Regions from separate parts of the Erwinia sp. E602 genome, predicted to be linked through region 2. Evidence: predicted binding sites of a transcription regulator. Region 2 holds the regulator's gene; each other region holds the start of a gene.
What was found. Region 2 encodes CRP, which controls carbon source genes, mostly activating them, when cyclic AMP is high. Its sites were predicted from a motif close to ATGTGANNNNNNTCACAT; they were not measured.
Positions count from the first base shown of each region.

Region 1 (3,129 bases), 310 kb from region 2:
GTCAGATCGTTATACAGGCCGCTGTCGAGGAAGTTGCTCAGCGAAATATGCTGCGCATGGGGTGCCTGGCGCATCGCGCGCTCGGTCAGATCGCGGTGGGTAATCACCAGGTCAACGTCGCCCGGAAGGCTGTTAATCGCCGAGTTGGTCACCGAGATGTTGCTCAGGCCGGCATCGGCCACCTTCTTACGCAGCACGCCGGCGCCCATGGCGCTGGAACCCATGCCCGCGTCACAGGCAACGATGATTTTACGCACGTGGCTCAGATCGCCGTGCAGGCCTTCAGCGGCAGCGGCGCCGGTCTGGCCTTTAGACTGCGACTTCATCTCCTGCATACGGCGGGTTGCCGCTTCGATATCGTCATCTTCTTTCACTTTGCTGGTTTTCAGCAGCACGGCAGAGACGACAAAGGAGACCGCGAAGGCCGCCACAATCGCCGCGATGTTAGCGAAGTAGGCACCTTTTGGCGTCATCGCCAGCACGGCGAGGATTGAACCCGGAGAAGCCGGAGACACCAGGCCACCGTTCAGCAGGGTCAGGGTGAACACGCCGGTCATACCGCCGAGGATCACCGCCAGAATCAGGCGCGGGTTCATCAGCACGTACGGGAAGTAGATTTCGTGAATACCGCCGAGGAAGTGGATAATCGCGGCACCACCGGCAGACTGCTTCGCATTGCCACGGCCGAAGAACATATAGGCCATCAGTACGCCCATGCCTGGGCCCGGGTTGGCTTCAATCAGGAAGAAGATCGACTTACCGGCTTCGCTGGCCTGCTGGATACCCAGCGGCGAGAAGATACCGTGGTTAATGGCGTTATTGAGGAACAGGATTTTCGCCGGTTCAACAAAGATCGAGGTCAGCGGCAGCAGGTTGTTCTGCACCATCAGATTTACGCCGGCCGCCAGAATGTGCGACAGGCCCTCAACCAGTGGCCCGATCGCCAGGAAGGCAATGATGGCCAGCAGCATGCCGATAATACCGGCAGAGAAGTTGTTAACCAGCATCTCAAAGCCGCTTTTAATCTTACCGTCGATCGCGCGGTCAAAAGATTTGATCGCCCAGCCGCCCAGCGGACCGGCAATCATCGCGCCGAGGAACATCGGCATATCGGCACCGACGATCACGCCCATGGTGGTGATCGCACCGACCACGCCGCCGCGGTCACCGCCGACCAGGCGGCCACCGGTAAAGCCGATCAGCAGCGGCAGCAGATAGGTGATCATCGGGCCGACCAGCCTGGCCAGCGTTTCGTTTGGCAGCCAGCCGGTTGGGATAAACAGCGCGGTGATGATACCCCAGGCAATAAATGCCCCGATATTTGGCATCACCATGTTGCTCAGAAAGCGACCAAAGCTCTGCACTTTGATCTTAAAATCTGATGAGGACATATAAACACACCCCTTATGAGTACGCGCTGACCCAGTAAGAGAGCGCGTTGATTTTTGTTGGAGACGTTACGGCGACGCCGTCAGTATCACTGTATGCAGGCGGACTCTATCACGCGAATATGACGCTTGCGATGCGTGCGGGTAAAGTGTGATCTAAGTCACTATATGGGTGGGGTGAAGCAGGTGGTTTTAGTGACTATGATCACGTTTATACGGTGGGAACGCGTCCTTCTGTACGTAAAATCGCCACGAAACGCTCGTTATTGTGATGTTCATCACAAATGATGACGTGCGTTACGTGTCAGTTGTGTGATGCTTGTCACAATAAATTTCAGGGTGAATTTCGCTGATTATTGATCCGTCGCGTTTCTGTGACGCGGATCTATCGAAGCGATATAGTCCGATAAAACGCGCTATATGAGATCGCTAAGGGCCTGCAGGGGGCAGGACGCCAGCAGAAATGGGTGGCGGACGACAGGGGGCGTTATGTGGGGGCACCGCGGTACCCCCTGCGATGACTTACTGGAATCCGCCCTGCAGTGCACTCTGCGCCCGGGTCAGCGCCTGGGTATTGGCGCTCAGATTGCTCATCAGCGTATTGTACTGGGTCGCCTGCTGCTGGGTCGGGAACTGTACGGCCGCGCCGTTAAAGCTTACCTGCGATCCCTGCTGCTGCAGAAAATCGCCGGTCTGTACCGCATCCTGGCTCAGGGTCTGTAGTGCCGGCAATAGCGGGATCAGTGAAGCCGCTGGCTGAGAAACCACCTTGTTATAGACGTTGTCATAGACCGTTTTCAGATCCTCCGGCTGTTTCAGCGTCCCTTTGCTGCTGTCCGCCTGGGTTTTAGCGGACTGAATCTGCTGGGCCAGCACGCCAAGCGCACCGCTGGCCTGGCGCAGAGAGTCGCGGCGCGTCAGGTAATCCTGCGGGGTACGAATGGCAGACAGTTCATCCACTACCGGCTTCATACCCGATTCCACCGCTTTATTGACCTGCTGTGAGAAGCCGTAAAGAATCGCGTAATCGCTGACATAGTTGCCGAACTTCTGCTTCTGGTCTTCGCTCAGGCTCGGCAGATGCTCACCGCTGCGCATCACGGTATTCTGCAGGAAGTCGATAAACGCTTTGCGCTGATCTCCTTCTTTATCACCGCAGGCGGTCAGCTGCAGCACCAAAAACAGCGCCATAAATGGCACCAGCAGACGCATCCAGACACGCGCAGGTCCTGTGGTCATAAGAACAAACTCCTGTTTAAAACGGGTGATTTTAAGATTGCTACCGCGACTAAGAATAGTCGAACTGCATTTTTAAAGGTAGCCATCATTGCTCACCCGCCGCAACGATTTTAATACCTAAAAAAACGCTAACATCATGAACACTGGACCGATATCTATCGAACCCTGAGATCAACCGGGGGATGACCGGGTTTCTGAACAATATGGGGGGTTGATGGTAAGGCCTTGCTGGCCGGCTGGAGGCAACAATTTGCCTGAGCCATACCCGGTATCCTGCCTGCCCGGGCCGCCGTTGTGCGGCCTTTTTTTTACCCGCGCCCCTGCCTGCAACGATCGGATCAGCTGATAAATTGACTTCAGTCAGTCGCGGCTGAGATTTTCAGCAGAATTGAAAAATAATCAAAAAATATGACCCAAATCACACGGAATTGTCTAGTATTTGAGTTCCTGGTGCTTTCCGTGTGGGCCCGACTCTGAGGCCGCCAGCGGCTGCTGTTCGCCA
Region 1 is NZ_CP046582.1:42,349-45,477, forward strand. Features, by position in the region: gene GKQ23_RS01610 (PTS mannitol transporter subunit IICBA) at 1-1,391, opposite strand, end outside; gene GKQ23_RS01615 (DUF3053 domain-containing protein) at 1,911-2,627, opposite strand.
Region 1: a site for CRP is predicted at 1,655-1,672, ahead of GKQ23_RS01610 (PTS mannitol transporter subunit IICBA). Genes of this name have one in related genera too.

Region 2 (3,129 bases):
CCCACCAGCCAAACAGCAGGGCACATACGCCCACCAGCGCCAGCGACATCACCAGCATCGCCCGGTAGCCCAGCCGGTCGTTTAACCAGCCGGCGGGGATCTGAAACAGGGTGTAGGAGAAAAAAAATAAGCCCGGGATCAGGCCGACCTGCTGCGGGGTGAAGTTAAACTCTGCGCGTATCGGCAGAAGCGCAAAGCCCATCACGGTTTTATCGATATAAATCAGGGTATAGCCGGCAAATAACATCAGGATCATTCCCAGGCGTGCGCGTCTATCCATTGCTGTTTCTCCTAATTAACTGAAAAGGAATCAATCAATTACGTCCGTCAGTCTCTGTCCCGCGCTGTGAGCAACATCACAACGAAACAAGCACAATGATTTAACATGTCCACAACACCATCAGGGATTTACATCAGTCAGGTAAGATGAAATTTTCGTTGCCCTGATACGTTTCTGGCATCAGTGAAGGAGAACGGGATGCGCTATCTACCTAAAATGCAGCAGCTGCGGGTGTTTGAAGAAGTCGTGCGTCAGGGCAGTATCCGCTCGGCGGCCCGCACGCTGGCACAGTCACAGCCGGCCATCAGCCGGGCGCTGAAGGAACTGGAAAATACGCTGCAAACGGCGCTGTTTCTGCGCGGCCCTGGCGGGATCACCCTGACGCCCAGCGGCCAGCTGTTCGCGGTACGCAACCGCTTTATCCTGCAGGAGCTGCAGCGGGCGGGGGATGAAATCTACTCCGCCCAGCATCCTCAGCAGGGGCAGGTGGCGGTGGGAGTTTGCAGCCTGGTGGGCTCAACGATGCTGGCGGAGGTGGTCGAAAAATTTCGCCTGCGCCACCCGCAGGCCCGGCTAAGCGTCAAAGAGGGCCTGATGCGCAGCCTGCTGCCGCTGCTGAACAGCGGCGAGATCGACTTTGCCGCCGGGCCGGTTCCCGCCGATCTTAAGCAGGAGCGGCTGGTGATCACCCCGCTCTTTCAGGTGCCGCTGTGCGTGGTCGCCAGCAAAAATCATCCGGCGCGGCGGGCGCGGGCGTTAACCCAGCTGAGCGAGCAAAAATGGCTGCTGGCAGAAGATGAGAGCGCCACGCTGTCATCGTTAAATGATGAGCTGAAACGCTTTTTTCAGGCGCTGCCGCAGCCGGCATTGCGCACCAGTTCGTTACTGTCCGCCATCGAACTGGTCGAGCGTGCGGGATACCTGATGCTGTTACCGGAACCGGTGGTGAGCCGCTGGTCGCACAGCCTGGTGCAGCTGCCGATCGGCACGCTGCCCGCGCTGCGGTATGGCGCGGTCTGCTCCAGCCACTCGCCGCTGACCGCCAGCGCGCAGCAGCTGTTGAAAATACTTGAGAAAGCCAGCGGGCGTGACGCGTGGCGCTGTTCTACCGGCAAAAACAGCACGCCCTCCCTTTTCCCGCTATGCTGAAGCGATACAACACAAGACAGTTATGTAAAGCTGTGCTACAAACAAAGCTGTAATATTTACTGTCACCATCATGCACGGTAAAAACGGGCCCCCTACGCGAGCCATGCTCTGAACAGAGACCCGTATCATTTTCCCTCAGGGAAACGCTTGACTATTTCAACGCCTGGCAGGGAGAGCAGCCCCTGTTTTTGGGCTCGATGACAAAACAGAGGATAACAGCGAATGGTTCTCGGCAAACCGCAAACAGACCCGACTCTCGAATGGTTCCTGTCACATTGCCATATTCACAAATATCCATCCAAAAGCACGCTGATCCATCAGGGTGAAAAGGCAGAAACCCTCTACTACATCGTCAAAGGCGCGGTAGCGGTGCTGATCAAGGATGAAGAAGGCAAAGAGATGATCCTCTCCTACCTGAACCAGGGCGACTTTATTGGCGAACTGGGCCTGTTTGAAGAGGGGCAGGAGCGCAGCGCCTGGGTGCGCGCGAAAGCGGCCTGTGAAGTGGCTGAAATTTCCTACAAAAAATTCCGTCAGCTGATTCAGGTTAACCCGGATATTCTGATGCGTCTCTCCTCGCAGATGGCGCGTCGTCTGCAGGTGACGTCTGAAAAGGTCGGCAACCTCGCCTTCCTCGACGTCACCGGCCGTATTGCCCAGACCCTGCTCAATCTGGCCAAACAGCCCGATGCCATGACCCACCCGGATGGCATGCAGATCAAAATCACCCGTCAGGAGATCGGCCAGATCGTCGGCTGTTCCCGTGAAACCGTGGGCCGTATCCTGAAAATGCTGGAAGATCAGAATCTGATCTCCGCACACGGCAAAACCATTGTCGTTTACGGCACCCGTTAACCGATCTTAATCCTGCGGCGCGACAGGCTTCTGTCGCGCCTTTTTTATGGGTACGGTGCATGTGGCGTAGACTCATCTATCACCCTGAGGTCAACTACGCCCTGCGGCAAACGCTGGTGCTCTGTTTGCCGGTGGCGACTGGCTGGCTGTTCGGAGCCCTGCAACAGGGTCTGCTGTTCTCTTTAGTCCCCGCCTGCTGCAACAACGCCGGCCTTGATACCCTGCATAAACGCTTCTTTAAACGCCTGATCGTCGGCGGCTCGCTGTTTGCCGGCTGCAGTTTTCTGATCCAGTATGCCGGGGCACAGGGCGTGCCGCTGCCGCTGATCCTGCTGCTGATGACGATGGTGCTTGGCGTGCTGGGTGAAATCAGCCCGCTGCACGGCCGCCTGCTGCCCGCGTCGCTGATCGCCGCCATCTTTACCTTAAGCCTGGCAGGCCGGGTGCCTGTCTGGCAGCCGCCGCTGCTGTTTATCTGCGGCACCCTGTGGTACGGACTGTTTAACGGCTTCTGGTTCTGGCTGTGGAAAGAGCAGCCGCTGCGGGAAACCCTGAGCCTGCTTTACCGTGAACTGGCGGGTTACTGCGAAGCCAAATATACCCTGCTGACCCGCCTGACCGACCCCGATACCGCGCTGCCGCCGCTGCTGATTCGTCAGCAGAAGGCGGTCGACCTGATTAATACCTGCTATCAGCAGATGCATATGCTCTCCGCCGGCCGCGATCAGCACTACCGGCGGCTGACGCGCGCCTTTCAGGTGGCGCTGGATCTGCAGGAGCATATCGCCGTCAGCCTGCATCAGCCGCAGGAGGTGCAAAAGCTGGTCGAACAGAGCCATGCAGAG
Region 2 is NZ_CP046582.1:352,935-356,063, reverse strand. Features, by position in the region: gene GKQ23_RS02950 (MFS transporter) at 1-280, opposite strand, end outside; gene GKQ23_RS02945 (LysR substrate-binding domain-containing protein) at 479-1,429, shown strand; gene crp (cAMP-activated global transcriptional regulator CRP) at 1,652-2,284, shown strand; gene GKQ23_RS02935 (YccS/YhfK family putative transporter) at 2,344-3,129, shown strand, end outside.

Region 3 (3,129 bases), 640 kb from region 2:
ACCGTCAGAGCGATCTGACCGGTGACGAGCCGTGCGGTAACTCAGCCCTTTTTTAATGGCGGCGGTTTCCCGCTGCCGTTACGCTTTCAGACCCGCCTTACTGCGAACCGGCTGCCAGCGCCTGCTTATGCTTGTTCTCGCTCAGCATGGTCATTATCAGCAGGATCACCGCCAGCACGCAGCCGCCGACCATCACCGCAAAGCCGCCGTTCCAGCCGAAGTAGTCAACGGTATAACCGACGATGGCGCTGGCGGCCACCGAGCCACCCAGGTAACCGAACAGCCCGGTAAAGCCTGCGGCGGTGCCGGCCGCTTTCTTCGGTGCCAGCTCAAGCGCATGCAGGCCAATCAGCATCACCGGACCGTAGATCAGGAAGCCAATGATGGTCATACAGGCCATATCAATGCCGGGGTTGCCCGCCGGGTTCATCCAGTAAACTACGGTGGCAATGGTCACCAGCGTCATAAAGAACACGCCGGTTGCGCCACGGTTGCCTTTGAACACCTTGTCAGACATCCAGCCGCACAGCAGCGTGCCGGGAATACCGGCGTACTCGTAGAAGAAGTAGGCCCACGACGACTTATCCAGCGTAAAGTGCTTCACCTCTTTCAGGTAGGTCGGTGACCAGTCGAGGATGCCGTAGCGCAGCAGATAGACGAAGACGTTAGCCAGCGCGATATACCACAGCAGCTTGTTTGGCAGGATGTACTGCATAAAGATCTGCTTCGCGGTCAGTTCTTCCTCATGCTTTTCGTTGTAATCCGGCGGGTAGTCGTTCTTGTACTCTTCAATCGGCGGCAGGCCGCAGGACTGTGGCGTGTCACGCATCAGGGCAAAGGCGATAATCGCTACCAGGATCGCGCCGAAGGCCGGCATATACAGGGCGGCCTTCCAGTCGTTAAACCACGCCATGCCGAGCAGGAACAGCAGCGGCGGCAGGCCACCGCCGACGTTATGCGCACAGTTCCATACCGATACGATGCCGCCGCGCTCTTTCTGCGACCACCAGTGCACCATGGTACGGCCACACGGCGGCCAGCCCATCCCCTGGAACCAGCCGCACAGGAACAGCAGCACGAACATCACCATGATGCTGGAGGTTGCCCACGGCACAAAGCCCATGATCAGCATCACCACGCCGGCCAGAATCAGCCCGGCTGGCAGGAAGACGCGCGGGTTAGAGCGGTCGGAGATCGAGCCCATCAGAAATTTGGAGAAGCCGTAGGCAATCGAGATCCCGGACAGCGCGAAGCCTAAATCACCGCGGGAGAACCCCTGCTCGATCAGGTAAGGCATGGCGAGGGTGAAGTTCTTGCGCACCAGGTAATAGGCCGCATAACCGAAGAAGATCCCCATAAAGATCTGCCAGCGCAGCTTGCGGTACAGCGGATCGACGCGGCTGTCATCAACGCGAGGCTGATGCGCGGCCGGCTTGAAAATACTTAGCATGACTAACTCCCGAGGTTCGAAAAATGACAGCCGCCGGCAGGCAAACTGACGCGCACGGAAACAGGTTAAGAAAAATGTTCCATTTCGCGCATTTTGCAGCGGATGTCAGGATAAGCACGGCGAATAAGGTCGCGGATGTTACAGTTTTATGACGAAATGGCTACATCTCCATCATTAAAACGGCAGGTATTTTCGAAGTGGAACTATATTATGTGATGTTAATCACATTTATTATCCATGACGGCGGTAGTGCTTTCGTTTGGTGAGTGTTTGCTTTCCAAAAGGAATATTAAGGCGATCGCACAGGGCAGGTCGCAGATCTTCATCGCCAACAGAGAGCGTTGTGCTGAGGCGTTTTTGGATTCAGCGGCCTGACGGGCACGGCGGAGAGTGCATAAATTAACGCCAGACAGCGTTAATTTATGCAGAGAGAGGGCTGAGGAAAAATAATTATGCCTTCGCCGGGCGGACTCTTTTGGTCAGCCCTTTAAGGAAGTTACGCAGGATCTGATCGCCGCACTCACGGTAGTTTTTATGCCCAGGTTTGCGAAAGATCGCGCCAATTTCCGACTGTCCGACGGCAAAGTCGGCCGATTTCAGCAGGTCGGTGATATCGGTGGTTTTCAGGTCAAAGGCGATGCGCAGCTTCTTCAGGATGATGTTGTTGGTCATTTTGCGCTCAATCGACGGCGCGGGGGCTTCGTCGCTTTTTCCGCGACGCAGGAAAATTAAACCGTTCAGAAAGTAGCCCATGACCACGTCGGGGCAGGGACGAAAACCGGCTTCGTCCTCTTTTTTCAGGAAGCTGTGCACTTCCGCTTCGCTGACTTCGCTCTCTGCCAGCGCCAGGATGCTGACGACTTTGGCATCGTTCAAATCCAGCATATAGCGCACGCTGCGCAGGACATCGTTATTGGTCATGGACATTCTCTTCAATAAAACTGTTTCAGTGTGCGCATTATAGAGACAATCGCCCGCTTAAACAGAAAAAACCGCCAGCGTTGTGCCGGCGGCAGGGAGAGCAGAGAAACCGCGCGGGTCAGGAGCGGGCGAGGGTCGTCGGCAGCGGCGTGCCCGGACGCGAGGCATCGCGCACCCGCGGCAGGTTGTTACAGGCGTGCTGGCGCGCCGAGTGGATAAAGGCTTCCACCACCGGCTGGCGCTGTTCACCGTCACGCACGGCCGCGTACAGGCGGCTCCACAGCCCGTCGCCCAGCGCTTTGGTTACTACCAGATTTTGTTGCTCGAAACTCTCTACCACCCAGTGCGGCAGGGCGGCAATGCCCATCTGCGCCGCTACCATCTGAATCAGCAGCAGCGTGTTATCGACGTTCTTCAGCGCGGGGCTGACGCCTGCGGGCTGCAGGAAGTGCCGCCAGATATCCAGACGCTGGCGCTGTACCGGATAGATTAACAGCACCTCCTGCGCCAGATCCTCCGGTGAAATATGCGCCTTTGCGGCCAGCGGATGATCGGGTGCCAGCACCAGGCGCACTTCGAAATCGAACATCGGTGCGTAGAACAGCCCGCTGCTGGTCAGAATATCGGAGGTCAGCACGATATCCAGCTCACCCTGCTGCAGCGACGGCTGCGGGTCGAAGGTGACGCCTGATTTAAAGTCCATCATCACCTGCGGCCAGCTCTTGCGGAAATTGTTCAGCGCCGGGGTCAGCCACTGA
Region 3 is NZ_CP046582.1:4,552,636-4,555,764, reverse strand. Features, by position in the region: gene glpT (glycerol-3-phosphate transporter) at 98-1,450, opposite strand; gene GKQ23_RS22460 (DUF1456 family protein) at 1,901-2,371, opposite strand; gene metR (HTH-type transcriptional regulator MetR) at 2,490-3,129, opposite strand, start outside.
Region 3: a site for CRP is predicted at 1,661-1,678, ahead of glpT (glycerol-3-phosphate transporter). Genes of this name have one in related genera too.

Region 4 (3,129 bases), 1.1 Mb from region 2:
CGCCGACGATCGATTCTGCCAGCGCCAGCGACAGCTCAAAGGTCGGCATAAAGGCGCCGGACCCGACTTTAACGTCCATCACCAGCGCATCCAGCCCTTCGGCCAGCTTCTTGGCGAGGATCGAGGCGGTGATCAGCGGGATCGAATCCACGGTGGCGGTGATATCACGGGTGGCGTAGAAACGCTTATCCGCCGGGGCCAGCGACTGGGTCTGGCCGATAATCGCCACACCCACCTGCTTAATAATCTGACGGAAGCGATCGTCCTGCGGGAAGATATCGAACCCGGGGATCGCTTCCAGCTTGTCGAGGGTGCCGCCGGTGTGCCCCAGCCCGCGGCCGGAGATCATCGGCACATAACCGCCGCAGGCGGCAATCATCGGGCCAAGCATCAGCGAGGTCACGTCGCCGACGCCGCCGGTGGAGTGCTTATCCACCACCGGTCCGTTCAGCCCCAGCCCCTGCCAGTTCAGCACCGAGCCGGAGTCGCGCATCGCCATGGTCAGCGCCACCCGCTCGGGCAGCGACATATCATGGAAGAAGATGGTCATCGCCAGCGCGGCGATCTGCCCCTCTGACACCGTATTGTCACGTACGCCGTTGATGAAGAAACGGATCTCCTCTTCACTCAGCGCCTGACCATCACGTTTTTTACGAATAATTTCCTGCGGCAGAAACACGGTCACCCCCGGTTAATATCAGTACTTGCTGTCGCTTTTGGCACCGCTGAAACCGGCCGCGTTCAGCAGGCTGGCCAGCAGGCTTGAAGCACCAAAGCGGAAGTGGCGCGCGTCGGCCCACTCGCTGCCGAGAATGTCGTCGGCCAGCTTCAGGTAAACTGCCGCGTCGTCGGCGGTGCGCACGCCGCCGGCAGGTTTAAAACCAACCTGTTGCTGCACGCCTTTTTCGGCGATAACGCGCATCATGATCTCCGCCACTTCCGGCGTGGCGTTCACCGGTACTTTACCGGTAGAGGTCTTGATAAAGTCGGCACCGGCGTTGATGGCGATCTCTGACGCCTGGCGGATCAGCGCCTCGGTTTTCAGCTCACCGGTTTCGATAATCACTTTTAACAGCACGCCGGCGTCTGCGCAGGCGGCTTTACAGGCTTTTACCAGCTCAAAACCAACCGTCTCGTTACCGGCGATCAGCGCGCGGTACGGGAACACCACGTCCACCTCATCTGCACCGTAGGCGATCGCCGCGCGGGTTTCGGCCAGCGCAATGTCGATATCATCGTTACCGTGCGGGAAGTTAGTGACGGTGGCAATGCGCACGTCCGGGGTGCCCTGCTCGCGCAGCGTTTTGCGGGCGATCGGGATAAAGCGCGGATAGATGCAGATCGCCGCGGTATTGCCCGCCGGGGATTTGGCCTGGTGGCACAGCGCGATCACCTTCTCGTCGGTATCGTCATCGTTGAGGGTGGTCAGATCCATCAGCTTCAGCGCGCGTACCGCGGCCTGGGTTACATCAGTCATCATTTTCTCCAAAAGCGGATTACGTTGGCGTGGCGTTGTCGCCGCCCTACCGGAGCGGGAATGTTATAATTATAACAATTCACCCAGAGTGGTTTTGCGACGAAAGTCACGATTGAAAGAAAGCGTTTTCATAAGCGTTACAGTTAAAGTGATCTTCATCACAATAACTACCCAGCTGCAGCCGCAGACAGCGCGATCACCGGCGGCAGCCCGCAATGTTAATATAATAACATTTTGTAAGGGTGTCTGCGCCACCCAGGCGCATTTTTTAACAGGCGAGTTTTACAGGCGGAAGATCAGGCGGGTATTTTCACGGATCGCTTCCGCGATCTGCTGCGGGGATTCCGGGCGCAGCTCACACAACACCCGCCACACCTCGCGCAGCCGCTCCGGGCGGTTGGGCTGCCCCTGCCAGCCCTGCAGCGGCATATCCGGCGAGTCGGTTTCCAGCAGCAGCGCGCTCAGCGGCAGGCGGGCGATAGCGTTACGCGTTTTGCTGGCTCGCGGGTAGGTAATGGTGCCGCCGACGCCGATGGCATAACCGGCGCGGATAAACGCCAGCGCCTGCTGTTCGCTGCCGGCAAAGCCGTGCACCACGCCGCGCCGCGGCACGTCGATGCGCCGCAGATGCTGCGCCAGCGTGTCGTGGGTACGCCGCGAATGCAGGATCACCGGCAGATCGTAATCGCGCGCCAGGCGCAGCTGATCGTCCAGCAGCGCCTGCTGGCGATCGAACTGCGGATCGTCGATGTAGCGATCGAGGCCGATCTCACCGATCGCCACCAGCTTCGGGTCACGCAGCTCCAGCTGCTGGCGCAGTGCCGCCAGCCCCTGTTCGCTATGTTCTGCGATGGCCATCGGATGCATGCCCAGCGCGGCGTACACCGGCGGGTGCGCGTGCGCCAGCGCCATCACGCCCGCAAAGCGATCGGCGGCCACGCCGACGGCGATCAGCTTCTCCACCCCGGCCTGCTGCGCCAGCCGCAGGCTCTCCGCCTCATCGCCGACAAACGGCGGGAAATCAAAATGACAGTGGGTATCCACAAACACAGGCTGCATGCCAGCACTCCTCTATCTTCAGAGTTTTAAACTATCAGGAGCCACTCTCCCGTCTGCGCTGACCGGAGTAAACGTGTCCTCCGCGATCGTCCGTCCCGACAGCGCATCTGCATCAGCAACAGGCGCGGCAGCAGACTCCATAACGTCAGTTATGGCCGGATTGAGCAATGGATCCGTCACGGCAGCCAGGGCCGGGTTAAGCAACGGATCCGCCACGGCAGTCGTGGCCGGGTTGAACAACGGATCCGCCACGGCAGCCAGGGCCGGATTGAGCAACGGATCCGCCACGGCAGCCGTGGCTGGTTGCTGCATTGTACGCCTTGTTGTCCGTTCCGGCATAACCACGACATCTGCCGGATTCAGCACGCTGTCTGCGCCTGTGCCCGGCACAACTGGCGCCGTGCCAGCCACCGCATTAATGAGAGCGGGCCTGGCAGAGACGGGCATGACACCCTTGCCACCGCCCAGCCACTGGCCCAGCGTCGCAAGGAAGTAACGCCCGCAGCGGCGGCCCAGATGATAATCCTGATTCAGCGCCGTCACCCGGCTGCCCAGCGCATTGCTGGCCAGCGGGCGCGGCGGGTAGATCTCAA
Region 4 is NZ_CP046582.1:4,110,378-4,113,506, forward strand. Features, by position in the region: gene deoA (thymidine phosphorylase) at 1-679, opposite strand, end outside; gene deoC (deoxyribose-phosphate aldolase) at 698-1,477, opposite strand; gene GKQ23_RS20470 (TatD family hydrolase) at 1,760-2,536, opposite strand; gene GKQ23_RS20475 (patatin family protein) at 2,555-3,129, opposite strand, start outside.
Region 4: a site for CRP is predicted at 1,624-1,641, ahead of deoC (deoxyribose-phosphate aldolase). Genes of this name have one in related genera too.